2 regions of the Janthinobacterium svalbardense genome follow, and region 1 is predicted to be linked to the other one. Evidence: predicted binding sites of a transcription regulator. Region 1 holds the regulator's gene; the other holds the start of a gene.
The links. Region 1 encodes FNR, which switches genes on or off when oxygen is low (the NO sensors DNR and NnrR bind a similar motif). Its sites were predicted from a motif close to TTGATNNNNATCAA; they were not measured.

Region 1 (5,624 bases):
CAGCACGCCGGCCGTCATGGCGATCACGGGCAAGTTCAAGCGCAGTTCCGTGCGGATGATATGGGTGGCACTGAAACCGTCCATGACGGGCATTTGCATGTCCATCAGCACGATGTCGTAGCGCAGCGCCTCCGTGCGCAGCCGTTCCACGGCTTGCAAGCCGTCGCCCACCACGTCCAGGGTGGCGCCCATGTGCTCGAGGATGCCGCGCGCCACGGCCTGGTTCAAATGATTGTCTTCCACCAGCAGGAAATGCACGCCGGCCAGTTCCGTGCCCAGCGGCTGGTGCAGGATGCGCTGTTCGCCGCCGTCGTTCTTGGCGATCAGCGCCTGGTGCAGGGCGTCGAACAGGCTCGAACCCGTGATTGGCTTCATCAGCACGACATCGGCCTCGGCCGCGCTGGAGATTTCCTCCAGGTGGTTGCGCGCGAAGGCGTTGACCATCACCACGATGGGCTGGCGCTGGCCGCTGGCCGCCTGGCGGATGGCCTTGGCCGTGGCCAGGCCGTCCATGACGGGCATGTGCCAGTCGGCCAGCACCACGTCGTACGGCTGCTGCTGCGCCAGGCGTTCGCGGTACAGTTCGATGGCGGCAAAGCCGGAGTCCACTTCGTCGGCCAGCCAGCCCCAGGCCTCGATCAGCTTGACGATCAGTTCGCGCGTGGTGCGGTTATCGTCGGCCACCAGCAGGCGCAACTGGCCCAGGGCTGGCGTGCGCCGCGTTTCGGCCGGCTGCGCCAGCATCTCGAACGGCACGCTGAACCAGAAGCGGCTGCCCTTGCCTTCGCTGCTGGCCACGGCGATATCACCGCCCATCATGTGGATCAGCTGCTTGCTGATGGCCAGGCCCAGGCCCGTGCCGCCGAAGCGCCGCGTGATGCTCTGGTCACCCTGTGAAAAGGCGGCAAACAGCTGCTGTTGCTGCAACTCCGTCATGCCGATGCCCGTGTCGCGTACTTCGAAGCGCAGCCAGGCGCGGCCTTGCTGGCTTTCGGCCAGGCTGACGGCCACCACCACCTCGCCGCTCTCGGTAAACTTGATGGCGTTGCCGGCCAGGTTGACGAGAATTTGCTGCAGGCGCTGGGCGTCGCCCACCAGGCGCCGCGGCACGTCGGGTTCGACGGCGATGGCCAGTTCCAGCTCCTTTTCGCCCGCATTCATGGTCATCGTCGTGGCCAGCGTGTTCATGACCTCGTCGAGGTCGAATTCGACGGGCGACAATTCCATGCGGCGCGCCTCAATCTTCGAATAGTCGAGCACGTCGTTGAGGATGCCCAGCAGCGACTGGCCCGCCACGCGCACCATGGTCAGATACTTGCGCTGTTCCGTATCGAGCCTGGTATTGCCCAGCAAATACACCATGCCCAGTACGGCATTCAGGGGCGTGCGGATTTCATGGCTCATATTGGCCACGAAATCGCTCTTCGCGCGGTTGGCCGCCTCGGCCCGGTCGCGCTCCTGTTCCAGCTCCGTCGCGCGCGCTTCGAGTTCCTGCTGCAGGCGGTCGCGTTCGCTCATCAGGCCGTTGAACGCTTCCGTCAGTTCGCCGATCTCGTCGCGCTGCCGCACCGGCACGGGCGTGAAACGGCTGCCGCTGGTGCGCATGGCTTGCAGCGTGTCACGCAGGCGCACCAGCGGAGACAGCAGGCGCACGGTGACCCAGCCCAGAATAAACGCGGCCAGTAGCGAAGCGAGGATGCTCCACAGCACCAGCCGGTACAGTACGCCATCGAACGGTTCGAAGGCATCGTCGAGAGGCAGCGAGGCGGCCAGCAGCCAGTTCACGGATTTCAGGCGTTTGAAGCTGTTGACGGCCGTGATGCTGCGGCTGTTGGTGCTGACCATGCTGCCTTCGCCATCTTGCCTCAACAACTCGGTGGTGGTCAGGTTGGCGTTCGGCAGGCGTGGCTGCAGCAAACGGTTGGTATCGGGGTGCAGCACGTAGCGCGGCACGGCGCCGCGCGTGAGGATGAAGTAATAGCCGCTCTTGCCGATCTTTTCCGAACGCAGGCGTCCCAGCAGGTTGTCCTTGTACAGGCGCAGCACACCGATCACCACGCCGGCCACCTGGCCATCGGCCGTGAGCACGGGCGCCACCATCTGCACGATGGGCATGCCGCTCGATTTGCCCAGCATCGGCTCGGTGATCATGGGCTGGCGCGTGCGCAGGACGGTCTGGAAATACTCGCGCTCGGCGACGTTGATGCCGGCGCGCCCCGCCACTTCCGGCATGTCGGCCACGACGGCGCCTTGCGCATCGAGCACCAGCACGTCGTCGAACAGCACCAGCATCGAGCGGCGCGAATAGTATTCGCGTAATTGGGCGGGCTGGGCGATCAATTCCGGCGGCTGCTGCCTGGCCGTCAGCGTGACGATCTGCAGCAGCATGCCCAGCTTGTCGTCGAGTTCGGCAGCGGTGCGGCTGATCAGGGCAGATTGCTGGCTCAGCAGTACTCGGGTGAAGTCGGCGCGCATGTGCTGCACCTGTATCATGGTGACCAGCGCGATCATGGCGATCGAGGTCAGGCTGGTGGCCAGCGCGACTTTTGCTTTGATGCCGAGAGGCTTCATGATTTCCTTTTCAGTACCGGGCGGTACAGGCGGCAGAGAATGCTGTCGGGAATTTTCCTATCAATACATCAACTTGGCAAGCGGCGTCGCGCAAATTGCCTTTCCCACATGGGCTTTTAACGATGTTGCCATATAATCAAGGTTGGAACGTCGTTTATTCAGCGGAAATGCGGTGAAATTGGCACACGGCAACCCTGTATGCAGTAAACTCGTTATTGCATTTTCTAAAAGGTACCGACATGACTGAAGCGCTACTCACTCCCACCATGCCCACAGTGACCGTGGAAGCGTTGCGTGCGCGATGCTCGACCTGCAGCATGCATCAATTGTGCCTGCCGATGGGCCTCGATGTGGGCGACATGGACAGGCTGGACCAGATCATCGGCCGCCGCCGCAAGATCGTGCGCGGTGCCTCGCTGTTCCGCATCGGCGACTCGTTCCAGAATCTGTACGCGATCCGCCTGGGGCACTTCAAGACGTACCAGATCAATCCGGGCGGTGAAGAGCAGGTGACGGGTTTCCAGATGGCTGGCGAACTGCTGGGCATGGACGCCATCAGCGCCGACCGCCACCACTGTAATGCGGTGGCGCTGGAAGACAGCGAAGTGTGTGAAATTCCGTTTTCCAGCCTGGAACAGTTGCTGGGCAATATGCCGACCCTGCTGCGCCATTTCCATCGCATGATGAGCCAGGAAATCACACGCGAGCAAAGCGTCATGCTGTTGCTGGGCAATATGCAGGCGACCCAGCGTTTTGCCGCCTTTATCGTCAACCTGGCCTCGCGCTATGAAGCGCGCGGCTATTCGGCCAGCAAATTTCAGCTGCGCATGTCGCGCGAGGAAATCGGCAATTACCTGGGGCTGACCATCGAAAGCGTCAGCCGTTTATTGTCGAAATTCAAGAAGGAAGGCTGGCTGCGCGTCTCCAACCGCGAGATCGAGATCTTGCAGCCAGCAAAATTGAAGGCCATTACAGCCGGCACGGACGTCTGTAAATAACAGCACCGTCAAAACCTACTGCGCGTCGCGCTTTGCGGCCTGCGATGCTCGCTGTGCTCTAGCACAGCTGCGCTTCTTAGCCACAAATCACTGCCGCTCGCTACGGTTTTTTCCCGGCGCTGTACGTTATAGCTCTTCATCCGCATGCAGCGCGATGCTGCGCTGCAGGGGCCAGGTCCAGATGCCGGACAGGCGCCACTCGCGTTTGTCGTTTTCCACCAGTACTTGCCAGCGGCTGCGCTCGAGCATCGGCAGCGCCACGGAGAAATTGCCGGCCGCATCGGGCTGCACCAGCAGCTTGATATCTTTTTCCGGCAAGGTCGCATGCGCCAGATGCAACTGCAGCGGACCCTGGTAAGCCTTGCCGAAGCTGTGCACGGAACCACTCAGGCGCGCTGCAGCAACGTCATACGACAGGCTGGTATCCATCGCCAGGTCGCTGGCGATCGTGTCGCGCCGCAAATCCTGGTTGATCGCCTTGCCCTGCTTGTAATAATCACCCACCACCAGGGCATCGGGCTGCGTAAACGCGATATACGCCATGCAGCTGCCGACGACCACGGACAGGCCGGGACCGATCATCAGCAGCCATGGCCAGCGATGCTTGTACCACGGGGCAACGGGGGCTTGCAGCTTGAGACTGTCGGACATTTTGTTCTCCTTGGGGTCAGACCCTTTGGGTCTGACCCCAGCTTTTGCTTCTGGGTTGAAAATAAAGTAAAGCTAACGCATGTTTGATGCTACCCCTACGGCGAAATACCGGGGTCGGACCCAGAGGGTCCGACCCCGAATCAACATCACCGCGGTACGATGAATACCGCGCTTTCACGCACATGCAGCGATGGGTCGTCCAGCGAGTGCAATTCGATCGCAATCTTGTTCGAGCCCTTTTCTCCCACGCCGTGCGGTACGCGCAGGCGGATCGGCCAGCCCAGCGTTTCCGTCGGCTGCAAGGTCACCTCTTCGCGCGTCAGCAAGGTCAGGCCCGGCAAGCCGGAAGCGCTGATTTTGAAATGCTGGGTTTGCTCCGAGGTGTTCATGATCTGCAAGCGGTAGACGTTTTCGATCATGCCGTCTTCCACTTCGCGTCCCATCGAACCGCGGTCGCGGATCACGTCCATTTTCAGGGGCGTGCGCAGCGCCAGCGAGGTACACACGGCGATGATGATCAGGGCCAGGATGGAAGTGTAGATCAGCACGCGCGGGCGCATGGCGCGCTGGCGGATCTGCTTCGAACTGAAGTTGTTTTCCATCGCATGGTCGGTACTGTAGCGTACCAGTCCCCGCGGCCGGTCGACCTTGTCCATCACGGTATTGCAGGCATCGACGCAGGCGGCGCAGCCGATGCATTCATACTGCAGGCCGTTGCGGATATCGATGCCGGTCGGACACACTTGCACGCACAGGGTGCAGTCGATGCAATCGCCCAGCTTGTCGTTGTTGCCAGCCTTCTTGCTGATGGCGCCACGCGGTTCGCCGCGCTTGGCATCGTAGGTGATGATCAGCGTGTCCTGGTCGAACATGGCGCTCTGGAAGCGCGCGTAGGGGCACATGTATTTGCACACCTGCTCGCGCAGCCAGCCCGCGTTGCCGTAGGTTGCCAGGCTGTAGAACAAGACCCAGAACCATTCCCAGGGACCGAAATTGAGGGTGGTCACCTCGCGCGCCAGTTCCTTGATCGGCGTGAAATAGCCGACAAAGGTAAAGCCCGTCCACAGGGCGATGGCGCCCCATGCCAGGTGCTTGGCCGTCTTCTTGAAGGCCTTGCGCACGGAGGGGCCCTGCTTGTCGAGGGCCATGCGCGCGCTGCGCGTGCCCTCGATGCGGCGTTCGACCCACAGGAAGATTTCCGTGTATACCGTTTGCGGGCAAGAGAACCCGCACCACACCCGCCCGGCGATGGCCGTGACGAGGAACAACAAATACGCACAGATGATCAGCAGGGCCGCCAGATAGATGAAATCCTGGGGCCACAGCACGACGCCGAAAATGTAGAACTTGCGCGTGGTCAAATCGAACAGCAGGGCTTGCCTGCCATTCCAGGTCAACCACGGC
Region 2 (5,624 bases), 2.1 Mb from region 1:
GGTGGGCGGCGGCGGCATCGGCGACCTGGCCATCCGCTACGGCTACTACCGCTTCGAGACGGACATCATGGTCGTCACCGTGGCCATCCTGATCGTGCTGGTGCAAACCATCCAGTTCGCCGGCACGCGCATCGCCAAGCGCCTCGACAAACGTTAATTCATATTCAGTATTTCAGTACAAGGAAAAGCATGAAACAACTTCGCCGCAATCTGCTCCTGGCCGCCGCCAGCCTGGCCTTCGCCACCGCCGCCCACGCCAAGGACCCGAAAGAGCTCGTCATCGGTACCAGTTCCGGCCCGTATTCGGACCAGCTGAAGCTGGGCATCAAGCCTATCCTGGAAAAACAGGGCTACAAGGTCAGGATCGTCGAATTCAACGACTATGTGCAGCCGAACTACGCGCTGGCCGAGGGCTCGCTGGACGCCAACGTGTTCCAGCACATCGTGTATCTGACCAAGTTCGCCACCGATAACAAGCTGCCCTTGAGCGCATTGATCACCGTGCCGACCATGCCGATCGGCCTGTACGGCGGCAAGCAAAAAACCCTGGCGGAAGTCAAAAACGGCGCCACCATCACCATGCCGAACGACCCGACCAACCAGGCGCGCGCGCTGGTGATGCTGGCCAAGATGGGCTGGATCAAGCTGAAACCGAACGCCGACCCGCTGCGCGCTTCCGAACGCGACGTGCTGGAAAACCCGAAGAAGCTGAAACTGGTGCCGCTGGAAGCGGCGCAGCTGCCGCGTTCGCTGGCCGACGCCGACTACGCCTTTGTGAACGGCAACTTCGCCCTGGCCGCCGGCATGAAGCTGACCTCGGCCCTCGCCGTGGAAAAGATCTCGGACAGCTATATCAACCTGGTGGCGATCCGCACGGCGGACAAGGCCAAGCCATGGGTCAAGGACCTGGAAGCGGCCTACCGTTCGCGCGCCTTCCTCGACGCGACGAACAAATACCTGGCCGGCTACGAAAAGACGGACTACCAGCTGGCGCTGGAAAAGACGCTGAAAAAATAGACTGCTAGATGTAATGCAAAAAGGACGGCCAGGTACAAACCCGGCCGTCCTTTTTTTCGCCCGCGCTACGCGGGTATCTTCAACACTTGCAACGCCTAACAAAACCGTAGCGAGCGGAAGTAAGTTGTGGTTGAGAAGCGCAACTGTACGAAGGTACAGTGAGCATCGCAGACCGCAAATTACGACGCGCAGTAGGTTTTGATAGGTGTCCCTAGAAACGGTAGCCGACGCCTACGCCGATCAGGATAGGATCGATCTTGACTTCGCTGATCTTGGCGCCACCGGCCAGTACGTCGCTGCGGATCTGGACTTTTTTGATGTCAAAGTTCAGCGACCAGTTTTTATCGAGCTTGTAGTCGACGCCAGCTTGCAGCGAGAAGCCCCAGCTGTCATGCTCCAGGCGGCCAGCGCCGTTCAGCAATTTGACGTCCGAGATATTCGTGTAGTTCACGCCAGCGCCCACGTAAGGGCTCAACTGTTTTTCAGGCATGAAGTGGTATTGCAGCGACAGGGTCGGTGGCAGATGCTTGAAGCTGCCAATCTTCGTCCCGGACAAGGTGACGTCATGCTTTTGCGGATACGTCAGGATCAGCTCGGCAGCGATATTCGGCGTGAAGAAGTACGAAATATCGATTTCAGGAATCGTCTTGCTGCTGACATGAATCAGGTCGGATGCGCCGACGCCACCAACAGGAGCAGATTTGTTGGCCGGATCGATGTGCACGGCGCGCGCGCGCACCAGCCATGGGCTTTCCTGCGCCATTGCATTACCGGCGAATGCGCCGATGGCGGCCAGGACGATTGCTGCTGCAGTTGCGGACTTCTTCATTCTAGTTCCCTCTTTTTGTCGTTAAGTAACGCTGCGAAGTTTAAGAGTGCAGTGCAACAAAAACTTTGATCCACATCAAATAGTGCTAGATGGCATCACTAGAGGGATTTTTTTCTTTACCAAGGTCAAGAAAATGCGGCATTGCGGCGTGGCCGCGCGCATTGCCCCCGTTTCTCCAACGGCCAGCTTGCCGCGCCATGCGGATCCCAGTTGCCCGCCACGCAATGGCCACTTGCGCCGATGTCACTGGATACCCAACTGACTACACCGCATACTATTTCCAGTTCACACATGCGAATGGTAATGATTATCATTTGCGATATAATGCAGGCTCACGCTTAAGCGCTCGCTCAGGCGATCATAAAAAGGAATGGGAGACATGGATATATTGAGGGAACTGCGTGAATCTGGCTTGAAAGTGACCATCCCCCGCTTGCGGATTCTGCAGCTATTCCAAGAAGGCACAATCAAGCACCTGAGTGCGGACGATGTCTACAAACTCTTGCTGGCTGAAAAAATCGACGTGGGCCTGGCCACCATCTACCGCGTGCTGATGCAGTTTGCCGAAGCGGGCATTTTGTTTCGCCGGCATTTCGAATCGGGCCATGCCGTCTTCGAACTGAATGAAGGCCAGCACCACGATCATCTGGTCTGTACGGGCTGCGGCAAGGTCGATGAATTTGTCGATGAAGGCATCGAACTGCGCCAGAACGAGATCGCCACCGAGCGGGGCTTCGTGCTGCACGAGCACGCGCTGTCGCTGTACGGCACCTGCGCCGAATGCACGGCGAAGAAAGTCCCGCCGCGCAAAGCCTCCTGAGGCAGCGCGCAAGGTAGCGCCTGGCAAGCCACCTGCGCTACACTGCGTGCGCCGCAGCTCAACAAGGGACAAGCATGTACATCGGAGAAATCGCCCGCCTGGCGGGCACCTCGCCCAAGGCCTTGCGCCACTATGAAGCGCTGGGCTTGCTGGGCGACGTGCGCCGTTCCGGCGCCTACCGCGTCTACACGCAGCAAGACCTGGCGCAAGTCAGACTGATACGCCAGGCGCAGGCGCTGGGCTTCCGCCTGGCCGAACTGCTGCCCATCCTGGCCGGTGACGAGACCGACTGGGCCGCCCTGTCGCAGCACATCGCCGCCAAGCGCGCCCAGATACAGCAGGAGTTCGCCCGCCTGCGCCAGCTCGACGCGCAATTGGCCGACATCGACACGGAAATTCGCGACTGCCTGACGCGCCAGCACCTTCCAGCGGCCGCTTGACTCTGCCACTAGGGGCAGGCTTTAGCATGCAAGCTGTTCTTTAACGGAAAGCCTGCAACATGAGCAAAATTACACCGAAGCGCATTTTAATTCTCCTCGGACACCCGTCCAGCGACAGTTTCTGCGCCGCCCTGGCCGACGCCTACGCCGCCACGGCCCGCAGCGCAGGCCACAGCGTGCGCGAACTGCGCCTGGGCCAGCTGGACTTCGACCCCATCCTGCACGAAGGCTACCGCCAGGTACAGCCGCTGGAAGCGGACTTGCTGGCGGCGCAGGAAGCCATCAGCTGGGCCGAACACCTGGTGTTCGCCTACCCGATCTGGTGGGGCGGCGCGCCGGCCCTGCTGAAAGGCTTTGTCGACCGCGTCTTCCTGCCCGGCTTTGCCTTCAAGTACCGCCCGGGCAAGGCTTTCCCGGCCCAGCTGCTGAAGGGCCGCACGGCCCAGCTGCTGGTGACGATGGATACGCCGCCCTGGTATTTCCGCTGGGTCTACCACATGCCCGGCATCCACCAGCTGCGCAAGACGACGCTGGAATTTTGCGGCGTCAAGCCCGTCAAGGTGGCCAGCTTCGGCCCCATCCTCAATTCCACCGAAGTGCAGCGCGCGCGCTGGCTGGAACAGGCGCAGGCGCTGGCCCGGCGCCTGTAGGGCCGAAAACGGCTTGCCATCGGCTTGCCATGCAGCCATCTTGCATACGGTTTTGACAAGCTGGTAATCAAGCCGTCACATTCGACAGTTACCATGCTGATATTGCCTGTTTGTCAGTCGCCTTGCCGTCGCGACAACAAGGGTCAGCTCGTCATGTAAAGGTAGCCGCTGTGGAGTTCAACGCTTCTCGATTGCATCTTCCCCGTTATCGCACCTCCGTGGCGTTTGATCTGTGCATACCCACGGAATCGGTGCAGGCCGACGCCAGCAATTTCGCCGTGCTGGAACTGTTCACGGAACGGCGCGACATGATGAGCCTGCCCGTCACGGAGCAGCACAAGCCCATCGGCTTGATCAGCCGCAATATCTTCATGTCGCAGATGTCCAAGCCCTTCTATCACGAGGTGTACGGCAAGAAGAGCTGCATCGCCTTCATGGACAAGGAACCGCTGATCGTCGATGGCGCCATGAGCATCGAGGACCTCACCTTCCGCGCCGTGGAAGCGGGCGAAAAGGCGCTGGCCGACGGCTTCATCATCACCGTGGATGGCGCGCTGGCCGGCGTGGGCTTCGGCTTGCAGCTGATGAACGTGGTGGCCACCATGCAGGCGGAAAAGAACCGGCAAATCATGCACAGCATCGATTACGCCAGCGTGATCCAGCGCGCCCGGCTGCGCACATCGGACGCGGAATTGCGCGCCACCCTGCCCGACGCGCACCTGGAATGGCAGCCGCGCGACGTCGTCGGCGGCGATTTTTACTTCTTCGAGCGCCACGCGGGCGGCTGGTTCGCCGCCATCGCCGACTGCACCGGCCATGGCGTGCCGGGCGCCTTCATGACCTTGATCGCCTCGTCGGCCCTGAGCCAGGCACTGCGCGAACTGGGGCCACGCGATCCGGCCGCCCTGATCGGCGCCGTCAGCCGCTCCATCAAGACCTTGCTGGGCCAGGATGGCGCCGGCAGCGACAACGCTGGCCACGCCGGTTCGAACGACGGCATGGATTGCGCCTTCCTGTGTTACGACGACGCCAGCGCCAGCCTGCGTTTCGCGGGGGCGAAACTGGCGCTGTACGTGGTCGCGCCGGATGCCGACAGCGTGCGCGCCATCGACGGCGCGCGCATGGGCGTGGGCTATGTCGACACGCCGCCCAGCTACTGCTGGCACAACGAGACGCTCGCCATACCCGCCGGCAGCCTGCTGTTCATCACGACCGACGGCTTGCTCGACCAGATCGGCGGCGCGCGCGACATCGCCTACGGCAAGCGGCGCATGCGCGAGCAGCTGCTGGCGCAGCGCGATGCGCCCGCCAGCGACGTGGCGGCGGCGCTGCTGCAGGACAGCGCCGCCTGGCAAGGCAAGCAGCCGCGCCGCGACGACCTGACCTTTTTCTGTTTCCGCCTGTAGTTTTGGCGCCATCGCACCACCTTATCAACAAGAAACCGGGTCACCGGCTAGCCAGGAGCACGGACGTGCTGTACGAAGAATTCAACGAGTTTTGGGATGTGGCGCGCAAGCGCAACATCATCTTTTTTTACGTGGGCTATTTCTCGCAGCACGTGGTGAGCGCCATTTCCGAAACCATCAAGGCGCGCCTCGATACGGCCGGCGCGGCCGGACCCACGCGGCGGCGCATCTTTTCCTCGTTCATCGAGATGTCGCAAAACATCATGCACTATTCCGCCGACAGCCTGACGCCCGATGCGCAGCTGGACCAGCAGATGCGGCGCGGCTCGTTTTGCATCGGCACGCGCGGCGACAGCTTTTTTCTGCTGTGCGCCAACCCCGTCTCGACGGACAACGTGGCGCAGATCCGCGCCCGCTTGGAGCCGCTGCACACGATGACGATGGAAGAAATCCGCCTCGCCT

Region 2: the regulator FNR is predicted to act here: its motif matches at 1,912-1,925, upstream of CNX70_RS19810 (OmpW/AlkL family protein).

Annotation. Positions count from the first base shown of each region.
Region 1 is NZ_CP023422.1:291,421-297,044, reverse strand. Features, by position in the region: gene CNX70_RS01235 (response regulator) at 1-2,571, opposite strand, end outside; gene fnr (fumarate/nitrate reduction transcriptional regulator Fnr) at 2,811-3,569, shown strand; gene CNX70_RS01225 (FixH family protein) at 3,696-4,220, opposite strand; gene ccoG (cytochrome c oxidase accessory protein CcoG) at 4,367-5,624, opposite strand, start outside.
Region 2 is NZ_CP023422.1:4,494,594-4,500,217, forward strand. Features, by position in the region: gene CNX70_RS19800 (methionine ABC transporter permease) at 1-157, shown strand, start outside; gene CNX70_RS19805 (MetQ/NlpA family ABC transporter substrate-binding protein) at 190-1,017, shown strand; gene CNX70_RS19810 (OmpW/AlkL family protein) at 1,229-1,846, opposite strand; gene fur (ferric iron uptake transcriptional regulator) at 2,226-2,666, shown strand; gene CNX70_RS19820 (MerR family transcriptional regulator) at 2,741-3,106, shown strand; gene CNX70_RS19825 (NAD(P)H-dependent oxidoreductase) at 3,166-3,756, shown strand; gene CNX70_RS19830 (SpoIIE family protein phosphatase) at 3,948-5,162, shown strand; gene CNX70_RS19835 (SiaB family protein kinase) at 5,228-5,624, shown strand, end outside.